DNA from 4 places in the Desulfosporosinus sp. BICA1-9 genome. Region 4 is predicted to be linked to each of the others. Evidence: riboswitches for the same ligand, from Rfam matches in the RefSeq annotation. Region 4 holds a riboswitch; each other region holds the start of a gene.

Region 1 (3,107 bases), on a different contig from region 4:
TGTAGAGCCCAGAACAAAGTCTAACTTGATAAACCTATAGTATAAAGCTGTACCCACTGCACAGAGGAGTAACGTACCCCAGTTTATCAAAAGCTCAGGTTGGATTTTCTTGTTCTTTAAAAGGAAATAATCCGTCAAGAGAATGGCAAATAAGGGCGCAAACACTGATCCAATGGCATAAAGAAAATGCTCATATTGCTCAATATTAACGATAATCGCAAGTCCGGTTCCAATCCCAGTCATGACCAAGGCAACCGTTTTCTCATTTAATTTAGGGAAAATGTTGAGAAATGTGACCCCAGCCGAATAAGCATCCAGGAAGGTAGTGGTTACCGTAGCCAAGACAATAATTCCTAAGGCTACAATACCGAGATTAGCTGCTAATAACATTGCGGCGGGATCAGCGTCCGAGGCGATGATCGCTGCGCCCAGGCCGATAATGTACATCCAACTGCTGCCAAAGAAGTATCCAAGCCAGCTGCCCCAGGCACCGTCTCTCCTTGACTTAGCAAAGCGTGTGTAGTCAGAGATCAATGGTAACCAGGATAAAGGCATGATTACAGCTAATTCTATACCAAAGCCAAAAGACATATCTCCGACAACCTGTTTGGTAAACAGTTCATGGTTGCTGAAAATGATAGTGCTCAAGATAATCGTTAACAAGAACAATAGCACCACAGCTATGTGGTTCGCCTTTTTCCAGCCGCTATCTTTTCCAAGCCATACCCAAATCATAATAAAGACTCCAATAATCAGACTCCAAACCGTCAGCTGATCAAATCCCCATAAGGTTTTGCTGATCTGGTTAACCGACCTGGCCCCGACGATTATCATCACAGCCGTCCAACCCAATAATTGTAAAACATTTAAAACAGAAAATAGATAGGAACCGTATTTTCCAAAGGAAATTCGAGTTGATACCAGGGCAGGAATGCGCTCATTAGTTCCGATGATTCCTGCTAACACCAAAAGTGAGGTTCCAACCAAGTGTCCAATCAGGATAGCCAAAACCCCCATTTTAAATCCTAGGGGAGCCAACAGCCCGCCGGTTAAAATTTCGGCGACTGAAATAGCTGCGCCAAACCAAAGGGTTGAAAAATTAAACATACTTAAATTATTTTTTGAAGCTATACTCACTCTATTAATCCTGCCTTTTTGTATAATGTGTAAAAGTGATGAGTCGGTCCTACGCCTTTTCCGATCGCTAAAGAATGTTGAATGGCAATTGTGATATATTCCTTGGCTAAGGAGACTGCTTGATTAAGGCTGTACCCCAACGCCAGATTTGCAGTGATTGCCGATGAAAGAGTACATCCTGTCCCATGAGTATTCTTAGTAGCAATCCTAACCGAGCTAAAATAACTAAATTCCTGACCGTCAAAGAGGATATCTACAGAGTCATCCTCTAAGTGTCCCCCCTTTAAAAGTACATTCTTAGCCCCCATCTGATAAATCACCTTAGCAGCCTCTTCCATTTGCTTTAGCGTGCCAATAGACCTTTTGGTCATGACCTCAGCCTCTGGAATATTAGGGGTGACGATCATTGCCATGGGCAATAATTCCCTACTCAAAGTTACTTCTGCCTCCGGGTTTAACAAGTGGTAACCGCTTTTAGACACCATGACTGGGTCTAAGACAATCCTTTGAGGCGCATAGTGTTTCAACTTTTCTGCAATCACCTCGATAGTTTGAACTTGGGAAACCATACCGATTTTCACTCCGTCGACCTCAATATCGTCGAAAACTGCTTCGATTTGTTGAGCAATGACCTCTCTTGAGATATCCTGAACAGCAAAAACTCCTTGGGTATTTTGGGCAGTGACTGCGGTTATTACGCTCATTCCATAGACACCATGAGCACAGAACGTTTTTAGATCAGCTTGAATCCCTGCTCCCCCACTAGAATCTGAACCAGCTATAGTAAGTACTTTTTTCACGGGTGACTACCTCCTCCATTATTAAATATTCTCTCTTTAAAAACTAAAAAGAGCACAGATCCCCAGAATAGGGTTTGTGCTCTTTCATCTTCATAAAAGAGTAAAAACTGCTTACCTACGCTGGCATTATCCAGATCAGGTTAAAAGGGTCTTAGACCTTATCGGGTCTAAATCTCAGCCAGCCTTTCTAGCTCCCCTGCCCACATCATATATATTTTGTTAAAAATAACATGGAAAATGTGATTAGTCAATCCTATCGGACACGATTTCTACACCGTTCTCTTAACTTGTCAGTTTTTCAGCTTCCTCTAATTCCCATACTACTCATTGAGTAGTATTTCCCTCGGGTTATGTTGATCCAGTAAAACCAATCTTAGCCTATCGGACGGATCGACGATTGATCGAAACTAAATACTTTAACAAATATAGGTACTAATTTTGGGTCAAATTGAAGCCCGCTGTTTGCCATCAATTCATTAAAAGCTTGCTCTTGGCTCATGGCTTTTCGATACGGACGATTACTTGTCATGGCATCGTAGGCATCCGCAATCGCCAGAATGCGGCACTCTAAGGGAATGTCGTTTTCCTTAAGTCCTAAAGGATAGCCCTGACCGTTCCACCATTCATGGTGTCTCAAAATGTGATCGGCAATGGGAAGCAGGTCCGGGGCAGATTGTGCAATCCGATGTCCAATCTCACTATGTCGCTGCATTTCCTTAAATTCTTCAAAGGTTAAACGCCCAGGCTTAAAAAGTATACGATCTGGAATACCCACTTTGCCGATATCATGAAATTGGGCCAACAATCGCAAATCTGCAAGAGTACGCTCGGCTAATCCCATTGCTTCTCCAAGGGTTAGGACTATGTCTTGCAGACGATCGGCATGCCCTTCCGTGATAAAATCTCTAGCCTCTAAAGCTTTCATAAGTGCCTGAACTATGGCACTGCGGGTACTTTTACTTCGATGTAGTTTTTCCCGATACATGCCATCATCAGCTTCTTTAAAGACCATATCAACATTCACATTCGTTTTCTCACTTACAGCAGATCCTATAGATAAGCTAAGTGGAAACTCTAAATTCTCGCTATTGTACTCCTCAACAGCCTTACGAATTCTATAACAAGCTTGTTCCACAATTTTCAGGTCACTTTTTGGCAAAAGGATGGCAA
Region 2 (3,107 bases), on a different contig from region 4:
ACGTTGTCTGTCTCACTATAACCACCAACGGAAGTGAGAGCGCCGGCCGAGATTCGTGTAATTCCGAGGGGAAGCAAATTTTCCCGCATTTGCGGACTTTCTCGTGTGGACAAGGTAAGCCCAGCCCGAGGTAGAAACAATCGGTAAGCCAGAATAATTTGAACTAAAGCGGCATCCGTTACGGGAGTCGCAAATGAGCTAAAACTGCCGGCATAGGGCCTAAGGCGTGGTACTGAAATAGCTACTTCGACCCCGGGGTACTTTCTTTGCAAGTAGTCGGCATGGAGTGCTGAATAAAAGGCATCCCGCCGCCAGTCCGAGATACCTAAGAGCGCTCCGATGTTTATGGAGGAGATTCCAGCAGAACAGGCTCGCTCCGGTGCCTCCAAGCGGTAGTGATAATCCCGCTTTGGTCCGGAAGGGTGTACCAGAGCATAGGTGCTTTCCTGGTAGGTTTCTTGAAAAAGAGTGACAGAATCAACCCCCGCCTCGTACAAACGTCGGTATTCCTCAGTGGATAGGGGATACACTTCAAGTCCCAGTGAGGCAAACATTGGTCGTAAAGCACGGACGCATTGCTCGATGTAAGCGGGTCCGCTTTGTGAGCGGGATTCTCCCGTCAAGAGCAGCAAATGTTGCAGCCCAGTCGATGAGATGGCTTCACCTTCCTTTATAGCCTGTTCGACGCTTAGCTTGCACCGTACAATTTCGTTTCCAGCGTGGAAACTACAATACAGGCAGCTATTGCTACAAAAATTAGCAAGATATAAGGGAGTGAACAAACCGATCGTGCGGCCGAAATGGCGGATAGTTAAAGCTTGAGCCTTTTTGGCCATTGGCTCTAGGTATGGTTGGGCAGCTGGGGAAAGCAAGATCGCCAAATCTTCTGGGAGAACAGTTTCACGGGCTAACACCCGCTCTACGTCTACTCTGCTATAACTCGTCCAGATCGATTCTGGGAGCCTTTGTTGCCATTCAGTCTTTTGCTCGTAGAACATACGTTAACCCTCCTGCAAAAAACCAGTCAAGGGGGAAGACGCCTCGGCTGTTACTCGTCGTTCTCCCGGTCCAGCTAAATAGCCCAGCCGTCCTGCGGCTACGGCCAAGCGGAAGGCTTGGGCCATGAACACCGGATCTCCTGCTGTCGCAATTGCCGTATTTACAAGTACGGCAGCCGCTCCCATTTCCATGGCCTCTGCTGCCTCGGATGGTCGTCCGATGCCAGCATCGACAACAATCGGTAGGGAAATTTCCTCGATCAAAATCCGAATAAGTTCTTTGGTTTGTAAGCCACGGTTGCTTCCAATTGGTGACCCTAAGGGCATAATTGCTGCCGCGCCGGCATCCTGCAGACGCCTGGCTGCCCCCAAATCCGGGCTCATATAAGGAAGTACCACAAATCCATCGTTCGCGAGTTGTTCTGTGGCCCGAATCGTCTCCCAATTATCCGGCAAAAGGTAGCGTTGATCCTGTACAACCTCGATTTTAACCCAGTTCCCGCAGCCGGCAGCCTGAGCCAAGCGGGCGATTCGCACGGCTTCCTCAGCAGTGCGTGCACCGGAGGTATTCGGCAATAAAATGGTGTTCTGAGGTAAGTAATTTAGAATATTCTCCTGAGGGTTTTTCCAATCTACTCGGCGTAAAGCCATTGTTACCACCTGGGAGCCGCTAGCTTCCAGTACTCGGGGCACAATTTCATGAGACGAAAATTTACCGGTTCCTACGAACAGACGACTGAGTAAATTGACTCCTCCGATGAGTAAACTGTCATCCGATGGATTTATACCCTGTATGATATCGTTCACGGTATCAGCCACCTCCCATAAAAATTAAGATTTCCAAACTATCGCCATCACTTATTGCAGTACTTTGCCAGAGCTCTTGTTTTAGAATTTTCCCATTGAGCTCCACGACCCCAGCTTTTAGGGTCACAGCTTTGTTTTCGAGCAACTGGAATACGGTACATTCTGGGGTAAGCTCCTGCGCTTCACCGTTTAGAATAATCTGCAACAGACCATCCTCCTTTCATCTGTTCTTCATACCTTTTTGCTAAGGATTCCCGTCTCACTACCAAGGAACCAGGGAGGGTATAAACTAAAAAAAAATGAGAACTGCGGTAAGCAGTTCTCATTTATACTTCTATAAGCATAACGATTAGCTTCCCTCCGCTGGTATTAACCAGATCAGGTTCAAAGGGATCGAGTTTCCTCATCTCAGCCCCGAAGGGCGCCCCTAGCAAAAAGACGTATTTAGTTGTGAGTGGGCATTATTTGCCTGCGTTAGTATTACATCTATGCCATTATATAACTAAAAGAGTTAAGGTGTAAATATTGAATAAAGTATATTGAAAAATTTGAGTTTTTCTCTCGGGGAAATTGATTAGCTATGGTGTCAGGATTTCTAACGTGACAGTAAGAGTTTGATGAGTTATCCTTACAGCCCTTGGTGGCTAAGTTAAGAATAGATCATCTCCGCTTTTTCCGCTCAAACCGGGGTGACTATCAAATCGTACTGTACCCACTGGAATTTTCTGTTCTACAGCTTCAACGATCTTTGCCGTCCCAATGTTACCAAATCCTCCGCATAATTCCAACACCTGAACTCCTTCAGTAACCAGTTGTTGTGCAAGAATAACAGCTTCCTGATAATTTTGGACTCCCCGAATGAGTAGAGTAACCTGTGGAGTTTGAATATCTGCCTGATGTAGTGAAGGGTCGGCTTGAGGTGCAAGGAAAATAAAGGCGGCTTTTAATGACAATTAAATCACATCCTCTCCATACTAATTTATTTTTGGATTCACAGAGTAGAACGGAAAAACAAGTGCATACCTGTGATGACTATAATAAACATGCAATTCATATGCCAAGAAGTTTCATCCAATCGTGAGACTCCCACTTCTTGTAAGTGGGAGTGGTACCCCGTACTCTGCTTCGGTGACGAAAGCCTCCTTTCCCAATAGGACCGCTTGGCGGCGAAGGAAGTAGACTCCATCCTACGGCGCGATAGTATTCGTTAGTGGATCTGCGCCTTCGGCATAAGTCTATCCTACGCCGATAGGTATGCTTTTCGGGTTTGCGGCTACGGCGATACTCTCCACTGGATACTAT
Region 3 (3,107 bases), on a different contig from region 4:
GGCGCACTGGCAATAAAGGACATCCAAAAAACGACTGTTAAGACGACTAACATAATCGGATAACCCCAAAATGGAGAAAGAATCCAACGATCTAGTCTATCTGTAAAGGTAGGTTTAGCTGGATTCTCGTGCTTCCTAAACTGCGGTAAAATTGCCGAAATATATTGGTACTTAGCATCCGCAATGGCCATTTCAAAATGGTCCTTAGTCCAGCCCTCTCTCTCATAGTCCTGCAGCAAAGACTCCCCTGGAAGAGGAGTCGATTCTTGTAGTTCGTAATTAACTGCCTCTCCAAGATCACAGCAAGCATCCCTGCTCTTACCTATTGGCAACTTTCCAGAATTTATCTTCCACGTTTGCCCAATTTCCGGATCTCTCTCCAGACGTTTTATAGCTAACCAGCGCAATGGGTACCTCGTGACCCATAGAGTATCTACCAATAACGCTTCCATTGCGAGAATCTTTTGTTCAAGTACTTTCGGATAACTGACCTCATTCGGTAGAGGGTCGTTTTCCAGCTTTCCAACCCGAATGGCTTCCGTTAAGAACTCCTCAATTCCTTTTCCTTTGGCTGCAACAATTTCGACGACTGGAACATTTAAGGCTAATGCCAAATTTGAAGACTCAATCGTAATTCCTGCAGACTGAGCCAAATCCAGCATATTTAAACCGATCACCACACGAGGCACTAGTTCAAGGATTTGAAGAACTAAATAGAGGTTACGCTCAATATTTGAAGCATCAACCATAGCCATAACAACATCTGGTTTTTCGCGAATAATATATTCACGCGTTATAATCTCTTCTTGTGAGTATGCGGTCAAACTGTAGGTTCCTGGTAAATCAATCAGCTCTATTTCCTGGCTGGCTCTTTTGACGACACCTGACTTGCGTTCAACCGTCTTACCAGCCCAATTTCCGACCTGTTGGTTCGAGCCCGTTAAAGCATTAAATACAGTACTCTTACCTACATTGGGATTTCCAATAAGCGCAATTTTCATGTCCAGCCGCCTCCCCCCTCTGAGCATATGTATGTCCAAGCGGCATCATCACGTTTTAACTTTATTATAAATCGTTTGAATTTATCGACTTGCTAATAAAGGGTCATAACATTTGGGATCTTTTTTACTTACAACAATTTTAGCACATTCTGCACGGCGCATTGCTAAATAATACCCTTTCAGCCGAACTTGAAGCGGACCACCGAAAGGAGCTTGACGAACAACTTCTAATTCGACACCTGGAACAATACCCATATCCATCATCCGGCGACGCAAAGCTCCTCCGCCATCAATGCGCTCCACACGTGCCCATTCACCTGTTTTTAAGTCTCCCAAAAAGCGCTCCATCGTCATCCCTCCTCACGGAAATGATAATCACTCTCACCTTAAGTCGAATAATAACTGAGAATATATCTCATTTATTCTAGAATACTCTTCTTTCTAGTTACTGTCAATATATATTCTCTGAAGTACAACGTAAATTTCTCTACTTTTAATAACCAATCTCAGGATTTGCAAGCTTCAACGAGTGGGGCGCTAAGGCAAATAGCGCAAGTAATATTGGGAAATTATAGATTGCGCCGCAACAATCATTATGTTAGAATGACATAAATTAATATGGTAACAGGGGAGCTAGAACTTATGGCTGAGAGGGGCAATCTGCCCGACCCTTAACCTGATCTGGGTAATGCCAGCGTAGGGAGGGTTGAGAATAAGTACGCCGCATTACATGCGGTATTTTTTATGTACTAATCAGACTCCCATGCCGCTATGCGGCACCACTAACAGACTCTCTCACGAAAAACTTGTTCATAAGAAGGAGGAAAAAACGATGGCAAAAATCATTATGGCCTTACAGGTTATCCCTAAAGTGGAGGAATCCCGCATTTACGAAGTTGTGGACGAGGCGATCAAAGTCATTGCCGCCAGTGGGGTTCCCTATGAAGTTGGTCCTATGGAGACAACAATGGAAGGCGAACCAGACCAGCTTTGGGCTATCATCAAAGAAGCTCAGGAAGCTTGCATTCGTGCTGGAGCCTCAAGAGTGATGGCCTACATTAAAATGGATTATGTCCCGAGTGGCTCAACGATTGCTGAAAAAATCGCTAAGTATCGAACATAATAATGGGTTGTCTGAAGTGGAAAGGGATTCCCGCCCTACTGTTCTTTCTCTTTTTTCTAGGGACATGGCAAATGGTAGTTACAATTGCGCAAGTTCCCCTCTGGCTTCTCCCCACCCCCGCTCAAATAGCCAAAGCCTTATGGGAGACTCGCCAACTAATCTGGATGCATACTCTGATTACTTTAGTTGAAACAACAGTTGGCTTTGCACTTGCCGTCGTCTTCAGCCTGATCACAGCAGGCGTGATGGTCCTATCCCCTTGGCTAAAACGCCTACTATATCCGTTTCTAATTATTTCACAGACGGTTCCACTGATAGCCGTTGCACCTCTTTTGATCCTTTGGCTGGGTTATGGACTTCTGCCTAAAATAATGATTGTCATTATCGTGTGTTTTTTCCCGGTTACTATCAGTCTAATCGAAGGACTAGAATTAACTGATGCTGACCTCCTAAATCTATTAAGAAGTATGGGGGCTTCCCGTTGGCAAATGTTTTATATTGTTCGTTGGCCTAACGCTCTTCCTTCCCTTTTTGCCGGCCTGAAAATCGCCGCTACCTATAGTGTCATGGGGGCCGTGATAGCAGAATGGTTGGGTTCCAGCTCGGGATTAGGAGTTTATCTGACGCGCTCTTCACACTCTTTTTTGACAGACCGTGTTTTTGCCGCAATTTTTACAATTACCGCCTTGAGTTTTCTTTATTACGCCCTCATTACCCTCCTTGCACGACTCGCATTACCGTGGATCCATAGCAAAAACCAAAGTTGATTAATAAAAGAAAATAATCATGAGGGAGATAATAGTATGAAAAAGCTGCTTGCTTTATTAATTATTCCTATTCTTATACTGTCAGGGTGCGGGGTCAAGTCTACATCACCCGCGACCTCCGCGACAGAGCCACTTACCTCAGTAACCTTAATGCTGGACTGGACTCCCAATACGAATCACACTGGGCTATTTGTTGCCCAAGAAAAGGGGTATTTC
Region 4 (3,107 bases):
GAAATAAGTTGATCCGCTTCTCCAATATTAACCATCTTAATCTTAGAGAAATCAGCCTTTTCATTTTCCATGAGTGCTTTGAGAATAGCGTCTTCTGAGGGCAGGCCCCAACCACCGTAAGTCTTCCCTTCGAAGTCTTTGGCATTTTTAATATTCTTAGACGTTGGAGAAGCAAATCCTGAAGTGTTGTGTTGTAAAATTGCAGCTAACGAGAGAATCGGTACATCATTAGCGCGTGCCGTAGTCACTTGTTCCTGATGGCTCACTCCAAAATCTGATTTTCCAGCCGCCACAAGCTGCTCGACATTTCCAGAGCTAGAAGGCTGGATGAATTCAACATCTAAACCCTCCTTTGAGAAATACCCCTTTTCTTGGGCAACAAATAGCCCAGTGTGATTCGTATTGGGAGTCCAGTCCAGCATTAAGGTTACTGAGGTAAGTGGCTCTGTCGCGGAGGTCGCGGGTGATGTAGACTTGACCCCGCACCCTGACAGTATAAGAATAGGAATAATTAATAAAGCAAGCAGCTTTTTCATACTATTATCTCCCTCATGATTATTTTCTTTTATTAATCAACTTTGGTTTTTGCTATGGATCCACGGTAATGCGAGTCGTGCAAGGAGGGTAATGAGGGCGTAATAAAGAAAACTCAAGGCGGTAATTGTAAAAATTGCGGCAAAAACACGGTCTGTCAAAAAAGAGTGTGAAGAGCGCGTCAGATAAACTCCTAATCCCGAGCTGGAACCCAACCATTCTGCTATCACGGCCCCCATGACACTATAGGTAGCGGCGATTTTCAGGCCGGCAAAAAGGGAAGGAAGAGCGTTAGGCCAACGAACAATATAAAACATTTGCCAACGGGAAGCCCCCATACTTCTTAATAGATTTAGGAGGTCAGCATCAGTTAATTCTAGTCCTTCGATTAGACTGATAGTAACCGGGAAAAAACACACGATAATGACAATCATTATTTTAGGCAGAAGTCCATAACCCAGCCAAAGGATCAAAAGAGGTGCAACGGCTATCAGTGGAACCGTCTGTGAAATAATTAGAAACGGATATAGTAGGCGTTTTAGCCAAGGGGATAGGACCATCACGCCTGCTGTGATCAGGCTGAAGACGACGGCAAGTGCAAAGCCAACTGTTGTTTCAACTAAAGTAATCAGAGTATGCATCCAGATTAGTTGGCGAGTCTCCCATAAGGCTTTGGCTATTTGAGCGGGGGTGGGGAGAAGCCAGAGGGGAACTTGCGCAATTGTAACTACCATTTGCCATGTCCCTAGAAAAAAGAGAAAGAACAGTAGGGCGGGAATCCCTTTCCACTTCAGACAACCCATTATTATGTTCGATACTTAGCGATTTTTTCAGCAATCGTTGAGCCACTCGGGACATAATCCATTTTAATGTAGGCCATCACTCTTGAGGCTCCAGCACGAATGCAAGCTTCCTGAGCTTCTTTGATGATAGCCCAAAGCTGGTCTGGTTCGCCTTCCATTGTTGTCTCCATAGGACCAACTTCATAGGGAACCCCACTGGCGGCAATGACTTTGATCGCCTCGTCCACAACTTCGTAAATGCGGGATTCCTCCACTTTAGGGATAACCTGTAAGGCCATAATGATTTTTGCCATCGTTTTTTCCTCCTTCTTATGAACAAGTTTTTCGTGAGAGAGTCTGTTAGTGGTGCCGCATAGCGGCATGGGAGTCTGATTAGTACATAAAAAATACCGCATGTAATGCGGCGTACTTATTCTCAACCCTCCCTACGCTGGCATTACCCAGATCAGGTTAAGGGTCGGGCAGATTGCCCCTCTCAGCCATAAGTTCTAGCTCCCCTGTTACCATATTAATTTATGTCATTCTAACATAATGATTGTTGCGGCGCAATCTATAATTTCCCAATATTACTTGCGCTATTTGCCTTAGCGCCCCACTCGTTGAAGCTTGCAAATCCTGAGATTGGTTATTAAAAGTAGAGAAATTTACGTTGTACTTCAGAGAATATATATTGACAGTAACTAGAAAGAAGAGTATTCTAGAATAAATGAGATATATTCTCAGTTATTATTCGACTTAAGGTGAGAGTGATTATCATTTCCGTGAGGAGGGATGACGATGGAGCGCTTTTTGGGAGACTTAAAAACAGGTGAATGGGCACGTGTGGAGCGCATTGATGGCGGAGGAGCTTTGCGTCGCCGGATGATGGATATGGGTATTGTTCCAGGTGTCGAATTAGAAGTTGTTCGTCAAGCTCCTTTCGGTGGTCCGCTTCAAGTTCGGCTGAAAGGGTATTATTTAGCAATGCGCCGTGCAGAATGTGCTAAAATTGTTGTAAGTAAAAAAGATCCCAAATGTTATGACCCTTTATTAGCAAGTCGATAAATTCAAACGATTTATAATAAAGTTAAAACGTGATGATGCCGCTTGGACATACATATGCTCAGAGGGGGGAGGCGGCTGGACATGAAAATTGCGCTTATTGGAAATCCCAATGTAGGTAAGAGTACTGTATTTAATGCTTTAACGGGCTCGAACCAACAGGTCGGAAATTGGGCTGGTAAGACGGTTGAACGCAAGTCAGGTGTCGTCAAAAGAGCCAGCCAGGAAATAGAGCTGATTGATTTACCAGGAACCTACAGTTTGACCGCATACTCACAAGAAGAGATTATAACGCGTGAATATATTATTCGCGAAAAACCAGATGTTGTTATGGCTATGGTTGATGCTTCAAATATTGAGCGTAACCTCTATTTAGTTCTTCAAATCCTTGAACTAGTGCCTCGTGTGGTGATCGGTTTAAATATGCTGGATTTGGCTCAGTCTGCAGGAATTACGATTGAGTCTTCAAATTTGGCATTAGCCTTAAATGTTCCAGTCGTCGAAATTGTTGCAGCCAAAGGAAAAGGAATTGAGGAGTTCTTAACGGAAGCCATTCGGGTTGGAAAGCTGGAAAACGACCCTCTACCGAATGAGGTCAGTTATCCGAAAGTACTTGAACAAAAGATTCTCGCAATGGAAGCGTTATTGGTAGATACTCTATGGGTCACGAGGTACCCATTGCGCTGGTTAGCTATAAAACGTCTGGAGAGAGATCCGGAAATTGGGCAA

What was found. Region 4 has a riboswitch for thiamine pyrophosphate ahead of JL57_RS09710 (thiamine-binding protein). Riboswitches for the same ligand answer to the same signal wherever they lie in the genome.
Region 1: it holds a riboswitch for thiamine pyrophosphate, as region 4 does, so the genes downstream of both, thiD (bifunctional hydroxymethylpyrimidine kinase/phosphomethylpyrimidine kinase) here and JL57_RS09710 (thiamine-binding protein) in region 4, are expected to answer to the same signal.
Region 2: it holds a riboswitch for thiamine pyrophosphate, as region 4 does, so the genes downstream of both, thiS (sulfur carrier protein ThiS) here and JL57_RS09710 (thiamine-binding protein) in region 4, are expected to answer to the same signal.
Region 3: it holds a riboswitch for thiamine pyrophosphate, as region 4 does, so the genes downstream of both, JL57_RS24845 (thiamine-binding protein) here and JL57_RS09710 (thiamine-binding protein) in region 4, are expected to answer to the same signal.

What each region holds. Positions count from the first base shown of each region.
Region 1 covers NZ_JUEE01000247.1:122-3,228, reverse strand. The annotation lists gene cytX (putative hydroxymethylpyrimidine transporter CytX) at 1-1,137, opposite strand, end outside; gene thiD (bifunctional hydroxymethylpyrimidine kinase/phosphomethylpyrimidine kinase) at 1,134-1,937, opposite strand; TPP riboswitch at 2,032-2,145, opposite strand; partial or broken gene JL57_RS30385 (diguanylate cyclase) at 2,311-3,107, opposite strand, start outside.
Region 2 covers NZ_JUEE01000154.1:80,612-83,718, reverse strand. The annotation lists gene thiH (2-iminoacetate synthase ThiH) at 1-998, opposite strand, end outside; gene JL57_RS19615 (thiazole synthase) at 1,002-1,796, opposite strand; gene thiS (sulfur carrier protein ThiS) at 1,810-2,010, opposite strand; TPP riboswitch at 2,144-2,244, opposite strand; gene JL57_RS19605 (DUF6506 family protein) at 2,450-2,758, opposite strand.
Region 3 covers NZ_JUEE01000202.1:19,244-22,350, forward strand. The annotation lists gene feoB (ferrous iron transport protein B) at 1-1,001, opposite strand, end outside; gene JL57_RS24840 (FeoA family protein) at 1,083-1,349, opposite strand; TPP riboswitch at 1,618-1,722, shown strand; gene JL57_RS24845 (thiamine-binding protein) at 1,834-2,124, shown strand; gene JL57_RS24850 (ABC transporter permease) at 2,127-2,891, shown strand; gene JL57_RS24855 (ABC transporter substrate-binding protein) at 2,928-3,107, shown strand, end outside.
Region 4 covers NZ_JUEE01000075.1:11,261-14,367, reverse strand. The annotation lists gene JL57_RS09720 (ABC transporter substrate-binding protein) at 1-536, opposite strand, end outside; gene JL57_RS09715 (ABC transporter permease) at 573-1,337, opposite strand; gene JL57_RS09710 (thiamine-binding protein) at 1,340-1,630, opposite strand; TPP riboswitch at 1,742-1,846, opposite strand; gene JL57_RS09705 (FeoA family protein) at 2,115-2,381, shown strand; gene feoB (ferrous iron transport protein B) at 2,463-3,107, shown strand, end outside.